DNA from 2 places in the Mycobacterium sp. TY815 genome. Region 2 is predicted to be linked to the other one. Evidence: riboswitches for the same ligand, from Rfam matches in the RefSeq annotation. Region 2 holds a riboswitch; the other holds the start of a gene.

Region 1 (11,361 bases), on a different contig from region 2:
GGGTCATTTGGGCGCGGCAGCCTCCGAAGCGGTCGTGGATCAGCGGATAGTGACCGCGGTGCCGGCGGGTTGGTCGCTGGCCACCGCCGCCAGCGTGCCCGTGGTGTTCCTGACGGCGCTCTACGGCTTGTCGGTGCTGGGTGGTCTCCGGGCCGGCGAGCGAGTGCTGGTTCATGCCGGCGCCGGTGGGGTGGGTATGGCCGCCATCCAACTGGCGCGGCACTGGGGATGCGAGGTTTTCGCCACAGCCAGCCGGGGCAAGTGGGACACCCTGCGGGCCATGGGTTTCGACGACGATCACATCGGCGATTCGCGGACGCTGGAGTTCGAGGAGAAGTTCCGGGCGGTCACGGGCGGCGAAGGGGTCGACGTCGTGCTCAACTCGCTGGCCGGCGAGTTCCTCGATACCTCGTTACGGCTGACGGCCCCGGGTGGGCGGTTCCTCGAGATGGGCAAGACCGACGTCCGCGACCCGCTGCTTGTCGCCGAGGAGCACCGCGGAGTGCGTTATCAGGCGTTCGACCTGTTCGAGGCCGGACCCGACCTGATGGCGCAGATGTACGCCGAAATCCTCGGGCTGCTGCGCGACGGTGCGGTGAAACCGTTGCCGGTCACCGTCTTCGATGTGCGACGCATCCAGCAGGCATACCGGTTCGTCAGCCAGGCCAGGCACATTGGCAAAGTGGTGCTGACCGTCCCGAACGGGCCGGCCGGCGCGCAGTCGCCGTTGACCGGCGGCTCCGTGGTGATCACCGGCGGCACCGGTATGGCAGGTGCCGCGGTGGCGCAGCATCTCGTCGACCGCTACGGGGTGGCGCATGTGGTGTTGGTCAGCAGGTCCGGTTCGCGGGCTGCGGGGGTGGCCGAGTTGGTGGCCGGGCTGGAGCAGGGCGGGGCGCAGGTGGCGGTCGCAGAGTGCGATGTCGCCGACCGCGCCGCGGTGGCCGCCATGCTGAAGCAGATACCCGAACGATTCCCCCTCAAGGGCGTGTTCCACGCCGCCGGCGTCATCGACGACACGGTCATCACCTCGTTGACACCAGAGCGCCTCGATGCGGTGCTACGGGTCAAGGTGGACGGTGCCTGGAACCTGCACGAGCTGACCCGCGACGCGAATCTGGCTGCGTTCGTGATGTTTTCGTCGCTCGCCGGCGTCGTCGGCAGTCCGGGACAGGGGAACTACGCCGCGGCCAACGCCTTTCTGGACGGGCTGGCGAGTTATCGACGCGAACACAATCTGCCCGGGATCTCGATCGGCTGGGGACTCTGGGAAGAGACCAGTGCGATGACCGGCAAACTCGGCGAACGGGACCTGGCGCGGATGAGGCAGGTCGGATTGTCGCCGCTGCCCACCGAACAGGCGCTGGGACTGCTCGATGCCGCCCTGCTTGCCGATCACCCGGTGCCCGTGGCTGCGCGCCTGGACACCACCGCCCTGACCAGCGAGGCCGACCTGCCCCCGCTCTGGCATGACCTGGTGACTCGTCCGAGCCGGCGAGTCATCGATGCCGCCGACACCAACTCGGCGGCCGGCAGCATGGTCGAGCGGCTGCACACCCTGGCCCCCGAGCAACGTCTCCAGGCTCTCACCGAGCTGATCTCCTCAAGTGCCGCAACCGTTCTGGGGCATAGCAGCGCGGTCGACATCGACGGCAACAAGGCATTCCAGGAACTGGGGTTCGACTCGCTGACCGCCGTGGAGCTCCGTAATCGGCTGAAAACCGCGACCGGACTGACCCTTTCACCCACCTTGATCTTCGATTACCCGACGCCGGCCGCACTGGCGCAATACCTGGCCGATCAGTTGGACACCGGTGCGCCGCCGGCCGGCGAACCGCAGAACCTGCTGGCCCGCTTCGAGGACGTCAGCCGCGAACTCGGCACCCTGGTCCGCCGGCCCGACTGGAGCCCCGAAGAGAAGACCCAAGTCACCACCAGGCTGCAGGCGCTCATCGCCCAACTGAGCGCTCCGGCCGCTGAGGATGAGGCCGCCAAGAGTGAGCTTCGCGCTCTCCTCGATGACGACTTCACTCCCTGAGAGGGTCGCCGTGCAGCCGACGGACATTGCCATCATCGGGTTGGCGTGCCGTTTTCCGGGGGCCGCGAACCCGCGCGAATTCTGGCAGCTGCTGCGCGACGGACGTGAGGTGATCGAACCCCTGACCGGAGCAGGCGATTTCGACGCCCAGTTCTTCAATGTCGCACCGCGCGCGGCGTGCGCCATGGACCCGCGGCAACGGCTGGCGATGGAATTGACCTGGGAACTGCTCGAAGACGCATTCCTGGTGCCGGAGACCGTGCGTGGTGAGCAGGTCGCCGTCTACCTCGGCGCCATGAACGACGATTACGCGCTGCTGACCCTGGCGGGGCAGGTCGACCACCATTCGTTCGCCGGTCTGAGCCGGGCGATGATCGCCAACCGCGTCTCGTATGCGTTCGGTTTACGCGGCCCCAGCATGACCGTCGACTCCGGGCAGTCGTCGTCTCTGGTCGCGGTCCACGAGGCGTGCGCCGCGCTGCGGGCAGGCACGGCGGCGATGGCGGTCGCCGGCGGCGTGCACCTCAACCTGGCATCCGAAACAGCGCTGCTGGAAACGGAATTCGGTGCGCTGTCGCCGACCGGGCACACCTACGCCTTCGACCGGCGCGGTGACGGATATGTGCGCGGCGACGGTGCCGGTCTGGTCCTGCTCAAGCCGCTCGGCGACGCCGTGCGCGACGGAAACCGCGTCCGTGCCGTCATTTCCGGCAGCGCCGTCGGCAACGCAGGCCACGAGAGCAGCAGTCTGACGGTGCCCTCGGCCGCCGCTCAGGCCGACGTCATCCGGCGCGCACTGGCCGACGCCCGTCTGGAGTGCGACGACGTCGGCTATGTGGAGGCCCACGGGACCGGGACCGCGGTCGGGGATCCGGTAGAGGCCCGGGCACTCGGATCCGTGTTCGGTGGGCGTCACCAGGTGGCCATCGGCTCCGTCAAGACCAACATCGGGCACACCGGTGCGGCAGCCGGGGTTGCGGGCCTGATCAAAGTGGTGCTGTCGCTCGAAAACGGTTCGCTTCCAGCCAGTCTCAACTTCGCCGACCCGACGATCGACCTGGCTGCGGCGGGCTTGCGGGTCAACATCGCCCTGACACCGTGGGCGGCGCCGCGGCGGGCCGGTGTCTCATCGTTCGGCATGGGCGGCACCAATGCTCACGTGATCGTCGAACAGGCTCCCGAGCCCGCGCGGTTCGACGCCGCGCCGGTCGACGAGGCGCCGCCCGACGTGGTCACCGTCCCGTGGGTGCTCAGCGGGCGCTCGGCAGACGCGCTGGCCGGTCAGGCGGCGCGGCTGGCCGGACAGGCCGACGGCGCAATTGCCGACGTGGGTTGGTCGTTGGCGACCACCCGCGCGGTGTTCGATCATCGGGCCGTGATCGTCGGTTGCGACCGGGCGCAGATGATCGCCGGCGTGCACGCTGTGGCGTCGGGCACGCCGGGTTCCGGCGTGGTGGTGGGCCGGGCCGGCGGTCCCGGAAAGACGGTGTTCGTCTTTCCAGGACAGGGCTCGCAGTACCTGGGCATGGGTCGGCAGCTGCACCGCCGGTTCCCGGTATTCGCCGCGACGTTCGACGAGGTGGCCACCGCGCTGGATCCGCATCTCAGATTGCCACTGCGACAAGTGATGTGGGGACGCGACCAGACGTTATCGCACAGCACCGAGTTCGCTCAGCCGAGCCTTTTCGCGGTACAGCTGGCGGTGGCCGCACTCGTGCGGTCCTGGGGCGTGACCCCTGAGCTGCTGCTGGGCCACTCGGTGGGTGAGATCGCGGCCGCGCAGCTGGCCGGGGTGTTGTCACTGGCGGATGCGGCGCGGCTGGTCGCTCTTCGCGGCCGGCTGATGGCCGGGCTGCCGGCGGGCGGGGTGATGGTCGCGGTAGCCGCCGGGGAAGCTGACGTGCAGCCGTTGCTGGGGCAGCGGGTCAGTCTGGCCGCGGTGAACGCGCCGGATTCCGTCGTGTTGTCCGGGCCGGAAGCTGCGGTGGGCGCGGTGGCCGATCAGTTGGCGGCACAGGGCCGCCGGGTACACCGGCTGGCGGTGTCGCACGCGTTCCACTCGGCGCTGATGGAGCCCATGCTCGAAGAGTTCTCGACCGCACTGTCCGGTCTCAGTTTCTCGGAGCCGCGAATCGGGTTGTTATCCAACATCACTGGTGAGGCCGCCGGCGCCGGATACGGTTCGGCCCGGTACTGGGTGGACCATGTGCGCAAGCCGGTGCGGTTCGCCGACGGGGTGCGCACCGCGACCGCCCTGGGCGGCGGGGTGTTCATCGAAGTCGGCCCGGGCGCCGGTCTGACGGGTGATCAGGATGTCTCGGTCGTGACGTTGTCGGACGGTGTTGCCGAGGCCGATACGGTGCTGACCGCCGCGGGGGCGCTGTTCACCAGGGGAGTGGACATCGACTGGGCGGCCACGTTCAGCGGTCTCAAAGCCCGCCGCGTCGAGCTGCCGACCTACGCATTCGCGCGGCGACACTTCTGGGTTGGGGCCGAAGCGGACACGCCGGACAGCGCACCGCGTTCGCAACGGTGGCGAGAGCTCGATTCCGGCGAGCGGTATCGCCGGCTGGTCGACTTGGTGTGCTTGCATGCCGCCGCGGTACTCGGATATGCCGGGCCGGGCGACATCGGTCCCCGACAGGCGTTCCAAGACCTGGGCTTCACCTCGATGAGCGGTGTGGAACTGCGCAACCGGCTGAAAACGGACAGCACTTTGGCGGGATTGTCACTATCGCGCACCATGATTTTCGACTATCCGACTCCGCATGATCTGGCCGAGCACCTCGCGCAACAACTGTCAGACGATGCCGGCGACGAATCCGAGGACCACCGCATTTGGTCCTTATTGAACACGATTCCAATCCGCGAGCTGCGGCGTACCGGTTTACTCGACAAACTGCTGCTGCTGGCGGGCAAGCCAGAAAACCCCAGTTCAGAAGACACGTCCAGCGAGGATGTAATCGACTCGCTGAGTCCTGATGCGCTAATCGCAATGACCCTCGAGCCCGGAGATGATAAAGGCTGACAAAGGGTGCTCTCCGCACATATTTCTCACACAAATAAGACAGGTGTTGAATATCACCCTTTTTGCCAGGCCACAAAATCGCCACTAAACTCCGGGTTTTGAGAAGTCTTTTCGGGGTGGGCTATCCGGCGAGCAACTGAATGAGGCAGGGTCAATGAGCGTCATCGCAGGGGTCTTCGGTGCGTTGCCACCACACCGATACAGCCAGAGTGAGATCACCGATCTGTTCGTCGAGTTTCCCGGGTTGAAGGAACACGAAGAGATCGTTCGGCGCCTGCACAAGTCCGCCAAGGTGAACAACCGCCACTTCGTGTTGCCGCTGGAGCGCTACCCGGCGCTGAACGACTTCGGCGACGCCAACGAGATCTTCATCGACAAGGCGGTCGACCTTGGCATCGAGGCGCTGATGGGTGCGCTGGATGAGGCCGGTCTGCAGCCGCAGGACATCGACCTGATCGCCACCACCACGGTCACCGGCGTCGCGGTGCCCTCGCTGGACGCCCGGATCGCCGGGCGGCTCGGTCTTCGGCCTGATGTACGCCGCATGCCGCTGTTCGGGCTGGGTTGCGTGGCCGGGGCGGCCGGGGTGGCTCGCCTGAACGACTAACTGCGCGGGGCGCCCGACGGCGTCGCGGTGTTGATCTCCGTCGAGCTCTGTTCGCTGACCTACCCGGCGGTCAAACCCACGGTGTCCGGCCTGATCGGGACCGCGCTGTTCGGTGACGGCGCCGCTGCGGTCGTGGCCGTCGGTGACCGTCGCGCCGAACAGATCAACGCCACCGGCCCGGCCATCGTCGACTCCCGCAGCCGGCTGTACCCCGAATCGCTGGACATCATGGGCTGGGATGTGGGCTCGCACGGCCTGCAACTGCGCCTGTCGCCGGACCTGACCGACCTCATCGAGGCGCACCTGCCCGCCGATGTCGACGGTTTCCTTGCTCTGCACGATATGACCAGGCAGGACATCGGCACCTGGGTCAGTCACCCCGGGGGCCCGAAGGTGATCGACGCGATCACCAACTCTCTCGAGTTACCGCCGGAGGCGCTCGAGCTGACGTGGCGTTCCCTCGGGGAGATCGGCAACCTGTCCTCGTCGTCGGTGCTGCACATCCTGCGCGACACCATCGAGAAGCGGCCGCCCAGCGGTAGCCCCGGCCTGATGCTGGCGATGGGACCGGGTTTCTGCGCCGAGCTCGTGCTACTGCGCTGGCACTGAGTCGAGGACTTGCACCGTCAGACCCGGTTGGGGACTGAGTGAGGCGAAGTTGCCGGCCCGAATGCGGCGTTGGTCCGGCAGGCTCAGCGTGGTCCGTGCCAGCAGCCGGGCCAGCATCACCGTCATCTCGGTCAGAGCCATCACCGAGCCGATGCACCGGTGCAAGCCGCCGCTGAACGGAATGAACTCGTGCGGAGCGGGCTTGCGGTAGCCCGGGGCCGTTGCGTCCCATCGTTGCGGACGGAATTCCGTTGGCTGCGGCCATAATTCGGCGATCCGGTGGGTGACGTATGCGCTGAAGACGAGCATCCGTCCCGCGGTGATCCGGTGCCCGTCGAATCGCAGTTCCCGCATCACCCGGCGCGCCGAGATCACTCCCGGCGGGTACAGCCGAAGCGTTTCGTGCACAACGCCGTTGAGGTATGTCAGGGCGGGCAGATCCGCGGCGGTCGGGGCCGCACCGCCCAGCACGTGTTTCACCTCGGCGGCCGCGGTATCCCACGCCCCCGGCACCGTCAACAGCAGATAGGCGGCCCACGCGAGCGCGCCACTGGTGGTTTCGAAGCCGGCGGTGATCATCGACACGATCTGGTCGCGGATCTCGTTGTCCGACAACGTCTGTCCCTCGTCGGACCGTCCGTGCAGCAGCGTCGTCAGCAGGTGGTCGTCAGGTCTGGGCCGGGCGCGGGCATCGGCGATCTCGGCGTCCATCAACGCGTCGATGCGCGCGCGGGCCGCCATCGCCTTTCGCCAGCCGGGGGAGTTGAACCGCCGCTGCAGCGCCATCACCTGCGGTAGCTGATGAGTGAGGTCCAGCAGCGGCTGCAATTGTGTACCGAGGAAATCCGAATGCGCGGCCATTCGGGAACCGAACAGGCTTTCCGCGGTACTGCGCCGCACCGCCGAACGGAAATCCTGGTAGATGTCCAACCGCTGGCCGGGACGCCAGCCGTCGATCATGACGTCGACGGAGCGCGCCATGGTCTGTACGTATTCCTGGACCTGGCGGTGACGCAATCCCGGCGCCACCACGCTGCGCCGGCGGCGGTGGTCTTCACCGTCGCTGACGATCAGCGCAGTCGGGCCGTCCACCGGCGCCAGGGTCTCGAACGTCTCCCGCCAGCTGAACGAGTCGGCGTTGGCGAAGACGAACTTGTTCGCTTCGGGCCCCAGCAGATAGACGAAGCCGCGCCGGCCGATCCCGGCGTTGAGCACCGGGCCACGGCGCCGGTAGGCCGCCAGCAGCGCCTCACCGGGCGGGTAGGACACCACCGGCTTCACTCCAGCGCCTCGGACAGTTCCAGCCATTGGGCTTCCAGTGTGGCGACGTCGTCCTCCAGGCCGCGCAATTCCCGCGTCAGCCGTGTGATGCCGACGTGGTCGGATTGATCGTGCTCGGCGAGTTCGGTGTGCTTGCCCTCGATCCGGGAGGCCAGTCGGGCCAGCTGTCGGTCGACTGAGGCCAGTTCCTTCTCCGCGGCGCGACGCTGCGCCCCGGACATCGCCGGCTGCGGTGACGGCTCGGTCGGTTGCGCCGGCTTCGCGGGCGAGTGAGCCGCAAGTGCCAGGTACTCGTCGATGCCGCCGGGTAGGTGTCGCAACCGGCCGTCGACGATCGCGTACTGCTGATCGGTGACGCGTTCGAGCAGGTAGCGGTCGTGGGAGACGACGATCAGGGTGCCGGCCCAGGAGTCCAGCAGGTCCTCGGTGGCGGTCAGCATGTCGGTGTCGACGTCGTTGGTGGGCTCGTCGAGCAGCAGCACGTTCGGTTCGGCCAGCAGGGTGAACATCAGTTGCAGGCGGCGCCGCTGTCCACCGGACAATTCCCCGATCCGTGACGACAGCTGTCCGCTGCTGAAACCCAGCCGCTCCAGCAGTTGCGCCGGGGTCATCTCGCGGCCCTCGACCTCGTATCCGCTCTGCAGCCGGCCCAGGACCTCGGCGATGCGCTCACCGGCCAAGGCGGTGAGCGCATCGCCCTGCTGGTCCAGCACCGCCAACCGGACCGTCTTGCCGCGCTTGACGCGGCCGGAGTCGGGTTCGACGGTTCCGGCCAGCAAACCGAGCAGCGTGGACTTGCCGGCGCCGTTGGCCCCGACGATCCCGGTCCGCTCGCCCGGGGCGATCCGCCACTCGACGTCGCGCAGCACCTGTCGTCCGTTGTAGGAGACCGAGACGTCCAGCAGATCGATCACGTCCTTGCCCAGCCGGGCCGTCGCGAGCTTGGCGAGTTCCACGGTGTTGCGCAGCGGCGGGACGTCGGCGATCAGCTGGTTGGCGGCCTCGATGCGGAACTTGGGTTTGGAGGTGCGGGCCGGGGCACCGCGGCGCAACCAGGCCAGCTCCTTGCGCATCAGGTTCTGCCGCTTGGCTTCCAAGGCGGCGGCCTGCCGGTCGCGTTCGACGCGCTGCAGCACGTATGCGGCGTATCCACCCTCGAACGGTTCGACGATCCCGTCGTGCACTTCCCATGTCGTGGTGGCGACTTCGTCCAGGAACCAGCGGTCGTGGGTGACCACCAGCAGCCCGCCGCTGTTGCGCGCCCAGCGTTGCTTCACGTGACCCGCCAGCCAGGTGATGCCCTCGATGTCGAGATGGTTGGTCGGTTCGTCCAGAGCGATCACGTCCCAGTCGCCGATCAACAGCTGGGCCAGCTGCACGCGCCGGCGCTGACCGCCACTCAGCGTGGAAACCATTGCATCCCAGGCGATATCGGACACCAATCCGGCGACCACGTCGCGCACCCGGCTGTTGCCGGCCCACTGGTGTTCGGGCTGGTCACCGACCAGCGCCCAGCCGACGGTGTGCTCGGGATCGAGCGTGTCGGCCTGGGACAGCGCGCTCACCCGCAATCCGCTGCGCTGAGTGACCCGGCCGGAGTCGGGCGTGAGTTCCCCGGTGAGCAGCCGCAGCAGACTGGATTTTCCGTCGCCGTTGCGGCCGACGATGCCGATACGGGCGCCGTCGTTGACTCCGAGGGTGACCGATTCGAAGATCACCTGGGTCGGATATGCCAGGTGTACCGCCTCGGCTCCGAGCAGGTGTGCCACCGGACCGAGGCTACCGGCCCCGCTGTCGGCTACCGCCGACACCGGCCAAGATGCGACAATGCACCGGTAAGGCAATGACGATGCAGGAAGCCGGTGTGAAACCGGCGCGGTCCCGCCACTGTAATCGGGGAGCGACCCTCATACGCCACGGCGAATAGCTGGAAGGCGAGGCGAGCGGCGATCCGAGAGCCAGGATACTCGCGTCATCGCGTCCTGCGACCCGGGGCGGTGTACCCCGAGAGAGCGATCGCCGTCCGATGTGTCTTCGGCTTCTTATTTGTCAATTACCAACGCCCGCAAAATATTCGACTCATGACCGAGCGGGTGCGCAATGACCGCACCAGTCTGGATGGCGGCCCCGCCGGAAGTACATTCGGCGCTGCTCAGTAGCGGTCCCGGGGCCGGTCCGCTATTGGCCGGGGCCGCGGCCTGGAGTTCGCTGAGCACTTCGTACCTGGAGACTGCCCAGGACCTGGCCGCGGTGCTGGCATCCGTACAGGCCGGCGAGTGGGACGGTCCGTCCGCGCAGGCGTACGTGGCCGCTCACGTGCCGTATCTGGCGTGGCTGAATCAGGCCGGGACGGACAGTGCGGCGATGGCTGCCCGGCAGGAGACCGCGGCCACCGCCTGGTCCACCGCTGTGGCAGCGATGCCCACACTGGCGGAACTTGCTGCCAATCACGCCGTGCACGCCGTGCTGGTTGCCACGAATTTCTTTGGCGTCAATACGATTCCGATCGCACTCAACGAGGCCGACTATGTGCGGATGTGGATTCAGGCCGCCACCGTGATGAGCACCTATCAAGGCGCGGCCGCGGCCGCCGTGGAGACCGCACCACAGACGGCCGTGGCGCCGGAGATCGTCACCACCGGCGCATTGGCGGCCGCCGACGATCTGCCCCCCGACCGGCAGAACGACTTCTATCAGTGGCTGACCGACATCGGGTATATCGATTTCTACGACAACTACATTCAGCCGCTGATCGACGCGCTGTCCAACCTGCCGTTCTTCCAAGCGCTGTTCTCGGGCTTCGATCCCTATCTGGTGATCCTGGGCAACCCGCTGACCTACTTCAGCCCGTTCAACATCGCGTTCGCCCTCGGCTATCCGATGGATTTCGGCACCTATGCGCTGTTGCTGTCGCAGATGTTCTCCTTCGTCGCCCTGGACCTCACCGCCGCGTTCGCCTCGGGCAACCCGACGACGATCGGCTTCACCATCCTGTTCGTCACCGTGGAGATCATCGGAACGGTCATCACCGACACCATCGCCCTGCTCAAGACGCTCCTCGAGCAGACCATCGTGCTGCTCGCGGTGGTGGTGCCGTTGCTGACCGCCCCCTTGGTGCCACTGGCCGCCGGCGCGGTGCTGGCGCCGATCGGCATCAAGGGCCTGGCCGCCCTGGCTGTCGCGCCGCCGGCGCCCCCGGTGGCACCGCCGGTCACGCCGCCGCTCGCCGCGCTCGCCCCGTCCGTTCCGGCATCCACCTCGTCACCTGCGCCCGCGCCGGCAGAGGTGACCGGGTCGGCCCCCGCACCCACCGCGCCGCCGCCGACCGCGGCGCCCCCGACCTTCACCGGCACCGGTGTGGGTCTGGGCCTGGGTGCCGGCATGGAGAATTTCGGCTACCTGGTCGGTGACCTCGGTTCGGTCGCCAGGAAAGCAGCCGTATCCGGAGCCCGGAAGCAGGCGCCGGAACCTGACGGCGCGGAGGAGCCGACCGCTGCGCCGGCTCCCAGGGAACCGGTGGGCGCGCCGCGCCGCCGGCGGGCGAAGGTCGCCCAATTGGGCCGGGGCTACGAATACATGGACCTCGAGCCCGAGGTGACCGCGTCGGGAACGGGTGCGACCGGGTTCGCCGGCGCCGCGGCCGGCCGGGGTGTCGGTGCTGCGGGCGTGACCACCCTGGCCGAAGACGAATTCGGTAGCGGGCCGCGGGTTCCCATGCTGCCCGCAACGTGGCAGGGCGAGCACGGGGCAGGGTGAGGACCGTCGTCACCTGACGCCCCCAGCGGCAAACACCCGTGA
Region 2 (11,361 bases):
ACACCACCGCCATCTCCAAAGTGGTGCCCGAGACGAACTCGCTGACCTACCGCGGTTACCCGGTCCAGGATCTCGCTTCCCGCTGCAGCTTCGAGGAGGTGGCGTATCTGTTGTGGCACGGTGAGCTGCCCGACGAGGAACAGCGGGCCCTGTTCATCCAGCGAGAACGCGCCAACCGCCGGCTGGATCGCTCGCTGCTGTCACTGATCGTCAAGCAGCCGGACACCTGTCATCCGATGGACGTGGTGCGCACGGTGATCAGCTACCTCGGCGCCGAGGACGCGCAGGAGGACGACAGCAGCGCGGAGGCGAACTACGCGAAGGCCGTGCGAATGTACGCGGTGCTCCCGACCATCGTCGCAGCCGACATGCGACGCCGGCGCGGCCTGGAACCCATTGCCCCGCACAGCCACATGAACTACGCGCAGAACTTCCTGCACATGTGCTTCGGGGATGTGCCCGAGAAGGTGATCGTCGATGCCTTCGAGCAGTCCATGGTGCTCTATGCCGAGCACAGCTTCAACGCCTCCACGTTTGCCGCACGCGTGGTCACCTCCACCGGGTCCGACATCTACAGCGCCGTCACGGCCGCCATCGGCGCGCTCAAGGGTCCGTTGCACGGTGGCGCCAACGAGGCCGTGATGCACGACATGCTGCAGATCGGCACCGCGGACCAAGCGGCGGACTGGCTGCAGGACAGGATCTCCCGCAAAGAGAAGATCATGGGCTTTGGCCACCGGGTGTACCGCAACGGCGACTCGCGGGTGCCGACCATGAAGAAGGCGCTGGAGCGGGTGGCTGCGGCGCGTGACGGCCGGCGCTGGCTCGACATCTACCACGTTCTCGAACAGGGCATGGCGGCCGCCACCGGCATCAAGCCGAATCTCGACTTCCCGACCGGTCCGGCGTACTTCCTGATGGGCTTCGACATCGCCTGTTTCACAACGATTTTCGTGATGAGCCGGATCACCGGCTGGACCGCCCACATCATGGAGCAGACCGCGTCGAACGCGTTGATCCGCCCGCTCAGCGAGTATGTGGGACCGCCTCAGCGTGCCCTGAGGTGATTGCCAGAGTCCGACAGGGGCGTTGATCCCGGGCGGTGAGACCATAGCGGGCGGTGAGCACAACAACGATTTCCCGAGGGGCCACCCGGTGCCGGGTCTGCTGATAGCGGGCACGACCAGCGACGCCGGCAAGACCACTGTCACGGCCGGGCTGTGCCGCGCGCTGGCTCGGCGCGGGGTGCGGGTCGCGCCCTTCAAGGCGCAGAACATGTCCAACAACTCGATGGTCTGCGCGGGGCCGGACGGCGCGGGCGTGGAGATCGGCCGGGCGCAATGGGTGCAGGCTCTTGCGGCCGGAGTCCCACCCGAACCCGCCATGAATCCGGTCCTGCTCAAACCGTCCGCCGATCAGCGCAGCCACGTCGTGCTGATGGGCAGACCGTGGGGCGAGGTCGTGTCATCGGACTGGCTGGACGGTCGGCGGGCACTGGGCGAGGCGGCACACCGCGCCTTTGACGACCTCGCCACCCGGTACGACGTCGTCGTCGCCGAGGGTGCCGGCAGCCCGGCCGAAATCAACTTGCGCGCAGGCGATTACGTCAACATGGGCCTCGCGCGGCACGCGGAGCTGCCGACCGTCGTGGTCGGTGACATCGACCGCGGCGGGGTGTTCGCGGCATTTCTGGGCACCGTCGCCCTGTTGTCTGCCGAGGACCAGGCGCTGGTTGCGGGGTTCGTGGTCAACAAGTTTCGTGGCGATCTCGCACTGCTGACGCCGGGTCTGCGCGACCTGGAACGGGTCACCGGGCGGCAGGTGTACGGCACGCTGCCGTGGCATCCCGACCTGTGGCTGGACTCCGAGGACGCCCTGGATCTGGAAGGCAGACGAACGGCCGCCACCGGTGCCCGCCGGGTGGCCGTCGTGCGGCTGCCCCGGGTCAGCAACTTCACCGACGTCGACGCGCTGGGCCTGGAACCCGACCTCGATGTGGTGTTCGTCTCCGACCCTCGCGCGTTGGGCGATGCCGACCTGATCGTGTTGCCGGGCACGCGTGCCACGATCGCCGACCTCGCCTGGCTGAGGGCCAGGGGACTGGACCGTGCGGTGCTCGCACACGCCGCCGCGGGGAAGCCACTGCTCGGCATTTGTGGCGGATTTCAGATGCTGGGCCGCACGATTCGCGACCCGCACGGTGTCGAAGGGGCGGTGGCCGAGGTCGACGGCCTGGGATTGCTCGACGTGGAGACGGTGTTCGGCGCCGACAAGGTGCTGCGGCTACCGCAGGGTGAGGGACTCGGCGTGGTGGCGTCGGGATACGAGATCCATCACGGCAGGATCGCCCGGGGCCACGCGGGGGAGGAGTTTCTCGGCGGCGTCCGCGACGGCCAGGTGTTCGGCACCATGTGGCACGGCTCGCTGGAAGGCGACGCACTGCGCCGGGCGTTCCTGTGCGAGACGCTCGGGCTCACACCGTCGGCCGTGAGCTTCCCGGTCGCCCGCCAGCGGCGCTTGGATCTGCTCGGCGACCTGATCGAACGTCACCTCGACGTCGACGCGGTGCTCGAACTGGCGCGCAGTGGTTGCCCGCCGGCCCTGCCGTTCCTGGCGCCCGGCGCACCGTGAGGATCGTCTAGCCAGGTCCGCCGTACTGCCACACCAGGCTGTGGCTGCCCGTCATGGTCGGGTTGCACCACATCGTCTTGCCGTCGGCGTCCTGGGTGGTGGCGTGCAGCACCGTGCACGCATCACCCGGGGACGGCGCTTGCGCCTGCGCGGGGGCGCTGCCGAGGACGAATGCGATTGGTATGGCGGCCCCGGCGACCGCCCTTTTCAGGTATCGGGCTGCACGCATGCTCCCCACTCCCTTCGGCACCTTCACCTCACGTTATCGCTCGTGGCAGCCGCTGACCACGGATTCGGAGCGGGGGGCTGGGCAGATAGCTAGAACACGTTCTAATCTGTGAAACCATGGGATTTCTCAAGCCCCAATTGCCCGAGGTCGACATCGCCGAGTGGAGCAAGGGCACCCGCAGCGAGAAGATCCGCCCGATGGCCCGGCACTGGGCCGAGGTGGGCTTCGGCACGCCAGTGGTGATGCACCTGTTCTACGTCGTCAAGATTCTGCTGTACATCCTGGTTGCCTGGCTGATCGTCTTGACCACCAAAGGGATTGACGGGTTCACCAATGTTCGGGCCTGGTACGCCGAGCCGATCGTCTTCGAGAAGGTCGTGCTGTACACGATGCTGTTCGAGGTGGTCGGGCTGGGTTGCGGCTTCGGACCGCTGAACAACCGGTTCTTCCCGCCGATGGGCTCGATTCTCTACTGGCTGCGGTTCGGCACCATCCGGCTGCCACCCTGGCCGGATCGCGTCCCGCTGACCTTCGGCACCAAGCGCAAGCCGGTGGACGTCGCGCTTTATGCCTTGCTGCTGGTGTTGCTGACGGCCGCGCTGTTCACCGACGGCACCGGGCCGATCCCGGCGCTCGGCACTCAGGTCGGGCTGCTGCCGACGTGGCAGATCGTGGCCATCCTGCTGGTGCTGGCCGCTGCCGGGCTGCGCGACAAGGTGATCTTCCTGGCCGCCCGCGGTGAGGTGTACGGGTCGCTGACCGTCACGTTCCTGTTCGGCGCCTGGAACGCCATCGACATGATCGTCGCGGCCAAACTGGTATTCCTGGTGATCTGGATGGGCGCGGCGACGTCCAAACTCAACAAGCACTTTCCGTTCGTGATCTCCACGATGATGTCGAACAACCCCTTGTTCCGGCCGCGGTTCATCAAGCGCATGTTCTTCGAGAAGTTTCCCGACGACCTTCGGCCCGGGCTCTTGTCGCGGCTGTTCGCTCACGTCAGCACCTTCATCGAGATGTTCGTGCCGCTCGCCCTGTTCTTCTCGCACGGCGGGTGGCCGACCACCGTCGCTGCGATTGTGATGGTGTGCTTCCACCTGGGCATCCTGACCGCGATTCCGATGGGAGTGCCGCTGGAATGGAACGTGTTCATGATCTTCGGCGTCTTCGCGCTGTTCGTGGGCCACGCGAAGTTGGGCATCAGCGACGTGCAAAACCTCGCACCGGTTGCCATTCTGTTCACCGTGCTGGTGGGCACGGTGATCCTGGGCAACATGTTCCCGCGCAAGATCTCCTTCCTGCCCGGCATGCGCTACTACGCCGGCAACTGGGACACGACGCTGTGGTGCATCAAGCCGTCGGCGAGTGAGAAGATCGCCCGCGGCATCGTCGCGATCGCCAGCATGCCGCAGGCTCAGCTGGAGCGGTTCTACGGCAAGGATCGCGCGCAGATCCCGATGTATCTGGGATATGCGTTCCGCGCCATGAACACTCACGGCCGCGCGTTGTTCACGCTGGCGCACCGCGCGATGGCCGGACAGAACGAGGACGACTATGTCATCACCGACGGTGAACGCATCTGCAGCACCGCCATCGGCTGGAACTTCGGTGACGGCCATATGCACAACGAGCAACTGATCGCCGCGATGCAACGGCGCTGCCGATTCGAGCCGGGGGAGGTGCGCGTCGTCCTGCTGGACGCGCAACCGATCCACCGCCAGATCCAGCGCTACCGGTTGGTCGACGCTGCCACAGGCGAATTCGAGCACGGCTACGTCCGGGTGGCCGACATGGTGACGCGGCAGCCCTGGGCCGACGACATCCCCGTCGTGGTGGAGTCCAGTTAGGGCGCGAGCGGTCCAGTTAGGGCGCGAGCGGTCCAGTTAGGGCGCGAGCGGTCCAGTTAGGGCGCGAGCAGGCGCAAAATCGCACGTTCCGGCGCGCCGGAACGCGACTTTGCGTCTGCTCGCCGGGGAGCCGCAGCGGTGGAGTCTATTCGCAGTTGTACGCGTTGAATGTGGCTTGCGGCATCGCATACGCCGCCTCGTCCTCGGAGAACAGAACTTCGTGAGTCATGGCTGAAATTTTCCTTCTTGATCCGCATAGTGAATCTGATAGATTCGTATAGCGGAGATTACCACGTTCAACAGTCGAGCGGTAGCCTGCCGCAGGTTGATGTCCGTCAAGGGAGCCGACGTGGAGAAACAGCCTCGGCTATTTGCGTTTCCGCCATGCGACGCGCTGCTGGCGCTCTACCGGCAGCAAGGCCCCGTTATCCATGTCCGCCGACGCAATACGGTGATCCTGCTCGGCGCCGAGGCCAACGAGTTCGTGTTCACCCATTCCGATGCCTTCAGTTGGAAGGAAGCGTTCGAAGCGCTGATCCCGGTTGACGGCCCGACGGCGTTGATCGTCAGCGACGGCGCCGACCACCGCCGGCGGCGAAGCTTCGCGATCCCGGCGCTGCAACACCGGCGGGTCGGGGATTACGTGCACACCATCGTGGACAACACGGACGCGGTCATCGACACCTGGCGGCCCGGGGCGCGGGTCGAAATCTACGAGCAATTGCGTTCGGTGGTCCGGCGCAATACCGCCGAGTGTCTGTTCGGCCCGCGCATCGCTGACCATGCCGACTTCCTCGGTGAACAACTTCAGCCTCTGATCGACCTGACCAATCTGGACCCGAGGAAGCGGCGACTACACCGCCGGCTCGGGTCGCCCTTGTCGCGACGGGCGATGGCCGCTCGCGAACGGATCGACCAACTCGTCGACGCCGCAATCGCCGATTGCCGCCTGCGGCCCAGAGTCGACGACGGCATGCTGACGACGATGGTCAACGGCCGCGATGGTCGTTGTGAATCGCTGAGCGACAAAGAGATTCGTGACATGATTGTCTCCCTGATCGCGGATGGCTACGACGTCACCAGCGGCGCGATCGCGTGGGCGATCTACGCGTTGCTGACCATCCCAGGCGCCTGGGACACCGCCGCCGCGGAGGTGCGCCGCGTACTGGCCGGGGGCCCACCGAGCCCGGCCGCCCTTCGGGAGCTGACCTACATCAACGGCGTCGTGCACGAGACGGTGCGGCTATGCACGACGAACTCCGCACGAAAAGTCAAGCGTGACTTGTGGTTCGACGGGCACCCCATCCGAGCGGGGCACCGCCTGGTGTTCAGCGCCTACGTCACCCACCGGCTTCCCGAGTTGTGGCCCGACCCATGGCAATTCCGTCCTCAACGCTGGGACTCCAGCGCACCCGATTACCGAAAACCGACGCCCTACGAATTCATCCCGTTCGGCCGTGGTGTGCATCGTTGCATCGGCTCGGCGATGGCGATCACCCAGATGACCGCAATGATCGCCCGACTCGTCGCAAGAACGACGCTCCGACTACCCGCACAACGCATCGAGGCTCGCAACATCGCGGCGCTGCGGCCCTGGCCCGGTTTGTTTGTCGACATCGCCGCATGCACCGATTTGCGCAGCCGGAGCTAGCCACGGGCGGGGGCACGCCTCCACTCAAGCGGCGTGCCCCCAAGCCCGCCCTACTCCGCGCGCACCTGCTGCGCAGCGGCCACCATGTTCCGCAGCGATGCGGTCACCTCCCCGACATTCCGGGTCTTCAGGCCACAGTCCGGGTTAACCCAAATACGTTCCGCCGGAACCGCTTTAACCGCAGACCGCAAGGACGCCGCCATCTCGTCGGTGCTCGGCACCCGCGGCGAGTGAATGTCGTAGACGCCCGGGCCCACGCTGTTGGAGAAGCCGATGGCGTTCAGGTCGTCGAGCACCTCCATGTGCGAGCGCGCCGCCTCGATGGACGTGACGTCGGCGTCCAGATCGGCAATCGCGCCGATCACCTCACCAAACTCCGAGTAGCACAGGTGAGTGTGGATCTGGGTCGAATCGGCGACACCAGAGGTGGCCAACCGGAAAGAGCCTACGGCCCAACGCAAATACTCGTCCTGATCGGCCCGGCGCAGCGGCAGCAGCTCCCGCAGCGCCGGCTCGTCCACCTGGATCACGGCGATGCCCGCGGACTGCAGGTCGACCGTCTCGTCCCGGATCGCCAGCGCCACTTGGTTGGCGGTGTCGGCCAGCGGCTGGTCGTCGCGGACGAACGACCACGCCAGGATGGTGACCGGTCCGGTCAGCATGCCCTTCACCGGCTTGTCGGTCAGCGACTGCGCGTAGGTGATCCAGTCGACCGTCATCGGGTGGGTGCGTACCACGTCGCCGAACAGGATCGGCGGACGCACACAGCGGCTGCCGTAGGACTGCACCCAGCCGTTGTCGGTGGCGAAAAAGCCTTCCAGCTGCTCGGCGAAGTACTGCACCATGTCGTTGCGCTCGGGCTCACCGTGCACCAGCACGTCGATGCCCAGTTGCTCCTGCAGTGCGATCACGTCGGCGATCTCCTGCTTCATCCGGCGCTCGTACTCGGCCTGGTCGATCTCACCAGAGCGCAAGGCGGCCCGCGCGATGCGGATCGCCGAGGTCTGCGGGTAGGAACCGATCGTCGTGGTCGGCAGCACCGGCAGCTGCAACCGCGCGTCCTGGCTGGCGCGACGCTCGCCGGGGTCGCCGCGGTGGACGCCGGACGCGACGATCGACTGGATGCGGGCCCGGAGCTCGTCATTGTGCAGCCGTGGGTCTTTCCGGCGCGAGGCCACGGCCGCGTTGGAGGCCGCGATCTCGTCGGCCACCGCCTCGCGGCCGTCCCGCAGCGCCCGGGCCAGCACCACCACCTCGCGCACCTTCTCGGCCCCGAATGCCAGCCAACTGCGCAGGTTGTCATCCAGACCGGTCTCAGCTTCCAGCGAATACGGGACATGCAGCGTTGAGCACGACGTTGAAACCGCCACGGCTGCAGCCGAATTCCGCAACGTCGCCAGCCTGCCCAGGGCCGCGTCCAGATCGGTGCGCCAGATGTTGCGGCCGTCGACGATCCCGGCCACCAGCGTCTTGTCCGCCAACTCCGGTACTGCCGCCAGCGCGGTGTCAGGACCGTAGACGAGGTCGACGCCGATCGCCTCGACCGGTGTGCGGGCCAGCCCCGCCAGCGCGGCACCCGGGTCGCCGAAGTACGTCGCGACGTAGATGGCCGGGCGATTGGCCACCGCACCCAGCGCGTTGTAGACGGCCTCGGCCAGCGCGGGTGCGTCCGGGGAGATGTCGGTGACCAGCGCCGGCTCGTCGAACTGCACCCACCGAGCGCCGTTGCCGGCGAGCAGCGAGAGCAGTTCGGAGTAGATCGGCACCAGCTCCTGCAGCCGCTCGACCGGTGGGCTTCCGCCGTCCACCGCCTTGCTCAGCAGCAGGAAGGTGACCGGCCCGATGATCACCGGACGCGCCGGAATGCCTTGCTCTTGAGCTTCTTTCAGCTCGGAGAGCACCTTGTCGGGGTGCAGCGAGAATCGGGTCGCGGGACCGATTTCGGGAACGAGATAGTGGTAGTTCGTGTCGAACCACTTGGTCATCTCCAGTGGGGCGACGTCGTCATTGCCCCGCGCGGCGGCGAAGTAGCGGTCCAGATCGTCGGAGATCCCGGCGACCCGGGCCGGCAGGGCTCCCAGCAGCACCGAGGTGTCCAGCATCTGGTCGTAATAGGAGAAGGTGTTGATCGGCACCGAGTCGAGGCCGGCGGCGGCCAGGTCGGCCCAGGTGTCGCGGCGCAGCGTGGCAGCGACGGATTCCAGGTCGGAGCGGCTGGTTCGGCCGGCCCAGTATCCCTCGGTCGCGCGCTTGAGTTCGCGGCGCGGGCCGATCCGGGGGGTTCCGGTGATGGTTGCGGTGAATTTCGGAAAACTAGCTGGAGCGGTCACGAGCGGTCCTTCATTCGACGGTATGGACACCGCCCGCGGACGCGCAGCCGACAGTCGGGGCGATGCGCATGTGCTCTCCAGAGCCCGCGTACCACCACAGCTGGCCGGCCAAACGCCCATTCCACGAGGCGATGTGCCGCCAGGCGCGGCGCGCCCGGCACAGCTGGCAGGTCTTCGGACTCACAGGCGCGCACCGCAAAGGTGCCCCTACTGGCCGTCGCTTCCCAGTCCGATTGGACCAGTGCCGATGACGGCGGTCGTTCCTGCATACCGCTGCGGGACAGTCCCGGATTCTCACCGGGTTCCCTCTCACAAGGCGCGTGTGCCTTGCTCGATGCCGACGCCACGGGGGCGCCTGCAGACCAGTTGCGAGGCCCAGGCTACCCCGTGCGGCGCGTCTGTTACCGCGCGGTCGCCACCGCGACGGCGATCGGTACGTCCCCGTTGTTGAAGTCGATCGTGTGGCGGATCGTCGCGTCCTCAGCTAGCGCGGCCGCGACGACGGCCGCCACATCCTCCCGCGACACCTCGCCTTTGGCCTTGCCCACCGCGATGTGTCCGGTGCCCGGGTCCAGGGTGAGTCGTCCCGGCCCGAGCACGGTCCAATCGAGGTCGCTGGCGCGCAGGTGGGTATCGGCGGCGGCCTTGGCCTCGGCGTAGGGGAAGAACGAATTCTCCGGCGAGACGCCATGTCCGGGGCCCGCGCCGAAATAGGACACCATCACGAATCGCCTGACGCCGGCCCGGCCGGCGGCGTCGATCACCCGGATGGCGGCGTCGCGGTCCACCGCGTATGTCCGTGCCGGGTCACCACCGCCCGCGCCGGCGGTGAAGACGACCGCGTCGTGCCCGCTCAGCAGGTCTGCCAGGGCGTCGGTGTCGAGGTGCTCGATATCGGCGGTGATCGGCGTGGCTCCGGTGGCCGCGACCTCGTCGGCGTGGTCGGGATTGCGGAATACCGAGCTGACCTGATCGCCGCGCCCAGTCAGGATCCGGGCCAGATGCAGGGCGACCTTGCCGTGGCCGCCGATGACAATGATGTGCGCCATAATTCGACGCTACCCCGCTACGGCTTGGCGCGGATCGCTACTCCGCGCAGGACAGTGTCACGAGCCAGGATGAGCGACGAGCGGGTGCCTATCGCGCGCAGGATGTTCTCCGGTATCCACTGCATGCCGATGATGCTGCGGGCCAGCATCGTGATGCCGGGCGCGTCGACCCGGATTTCCGATGACCGAATACCCTCGGAGAGAAGCGATTTCATTTGACGCAGCCGAGTCGTGTACAACCAGCCGGGGTTGGCGGTGTTCGGGGGTGACTGGCGCATCCAGGCGAGCTGGATCCGGAACTCGTCGGAGAACTGGTCGAGCGCATTGACATTGACCCAACTCAGCGCGTCCAGCTTCTCGATCGGCGTGGACGGGGAGCGCAGCACGTCCACCCAGCCCGCTTCCACCTTCTGGCCGAAGGAACGCATGATCGACGCCAGGAGTTCGTCCTTGGACCCGATTACGCGGTATACGGTGCCCGTTCCCAGGCCCGCGGCCGATGCGATGTCCCGGATCGTGGTGACTTCATATCCCTTGCGGCCGAACTCTGTTCGTGCCACCGCCCGCAGGTGTGCCGCTTTGTCGCGTGGGTCGGCTTCGCTGTCGTCGGCCCAGGAGGCGATGACGGAGCCCGCGGCGGCGAACGCTTTCGAGCGGTCCAGTGCCCCGTCGGTAGGGGGCCGGGACGCCAACCCCTGCAGGATGATCCGGCACATCAGGGCGGCTACCTGGTCGGCGGAGGAGTTGTGCCGAATGACGTCGAGTCCCACTTGGAGCATGGTCTGGCAGATCCGGTCGGCCAGCGTCGGGAGGTCGATGTCGGCTTTGATGTAGCCACTCCAGCGCGTCGCACGCAGCGTCTGCAGCATCGCCTCCTGGATGGCGACGGGCCGCTGCTGCGTCAGCTTCATCAGTTCGGGATCGGCGCTCGGGCCCTCGTAGAAGGACATCTGCAGCGCGGCCCGATGCCGCACCGCACAGTTGGCGATCGCCGATCCCAGCTCGATGATCTTCTCGGCCGGGGGGCGCGAGTCCGGTTCGTCCAGCTTGGCCTGGGCGCGCTCGCCGATCCGGGCGAGGTCGGCCTGGTAGCGGCGGATGAGTTCGACAAGGATCGCTTCCTTGGACTCGAAGTGGTGGTACAGGCTGCCGGGGAGAATGCCTGCCGCGTCGGCAATCTCCTGCAGCGAGGTGCGCAGACCCGACGAGGCGATCAACGACGCCGCGGTCTCGAGTATCTCCGTTCGGCGCGTTCCGGTTTCGGTTGCGCTGTCGGTCATGGCCGGTCGGCAGCGAAGGACAGCGGTGCCGGCAACGTGCGCAAGTCGTCCTCCTGCTGAACCAAATCTTTGGTAGAGGCTATCAGACCTGCCGCGCCAAACGCGCTGCTGAGGAAGCCGACGGGGCTGTGGGCCACATCCTAGAGCGCTCCATGCTCAGACGCCGACGTCAACGCCCCGGTGACGATCGCGACTTGTCCCGCGAAGTCGAGGGAAGCGGTCACCGCTGTGCCTTCTTGGCGAGCCGCGCACCGACTTCGGTGAGATACCGGTCCGGTCCGCCGTGCAACGAGCTCCAGCTCAACAGGCGCTTGAGATAGAGGTGGGCGTCGTGCTCCCAGGTG

The links. A riboswitch is a leader RNA that binds a small molecule or an ion and turns the genes downstream of it on or off. The one in region 2 is predicted to bind cobalamin.
Region 1: it holds a riboswitch for cobalamin, as region 2 does, so the genes downstream of both, QXK92_RS05765 (PPE domain-containing protein) here and metE (5-methyltetrahydropteroyltriglutamate--homocysteine S-methyltransferase) in region 2, are expected to answer to the same signal.

Annotation. Positions count from the first base shown of each region.
Region 1 covers NZ_JAUFRX010000001.1:1,351,009-1,362,369, reverse strand. Annotated here, with positions in the region: gene QXK92_RS05790 (type I polyketide synthase) at 1-2,038, shown strand, start outside; gene QXK92_RS05785 (type I polyketide synthase) at 2,049-5,066, shown strand; partial or broken gene QXK92_RS05780 (type III polyketide synthase) at 5,221-6,282, shown strand; gene QXK92_RS05775 (cytochrome P450) at 6,265-7,551, opposite strand; gene QXK92_RS05770 (ABC-F family ATP-binding cassette domain-containing protein) at 7,560-9,332, opposite strand; cobalamin riboswitch at 9,372-9,552, shown strand; gene QXK92_RS05765 (PPE domain-containing protein) at 9,664-11,319, shown strand.
Region 2 covers NZ_JAUFRX010000002.1:792,276-803,636, reverse strand. Annotated here, with positions in the region: gene QXK92_RS23220 (bifunctional 2-methylcitrate synthase/citrate synthase) at 1-1,067, shown strand, start outside; gene QXK92_RS23215 (cobyric acid synthase) at 1,156-2,631, shown strand; gene QXK92_RS23210 (hypothetical protein) at 2,639-2,860, opposite strand; gene QXK92_RS23205 (DUF3556 domain-containing protein) at 2,977-4,707, shown strand; gene QXK92_RS23200 (cytochrome P450) at 5,057-6,358, shown strand; gene metE (5-methyltetrahydropteroyltriglutamate--homocysteine S-methyltransferase) at 6,409-8,688, opposite strand; cobalamin riboswitch at 8,836-9,038, opposite strand; gene QXK92_RS23190 (SDR family oxidoreductase) at 9,090-9,737, opposite strand; gene QXK92_RS23185 (TetR/AcrR family transcriptional regulator) at 9,755-11,017, opposite strand; gene QXK92_RS23180 (acyl-CoA dehydrogenase family protein) at 11,238-11,361, opposite strand, start outside.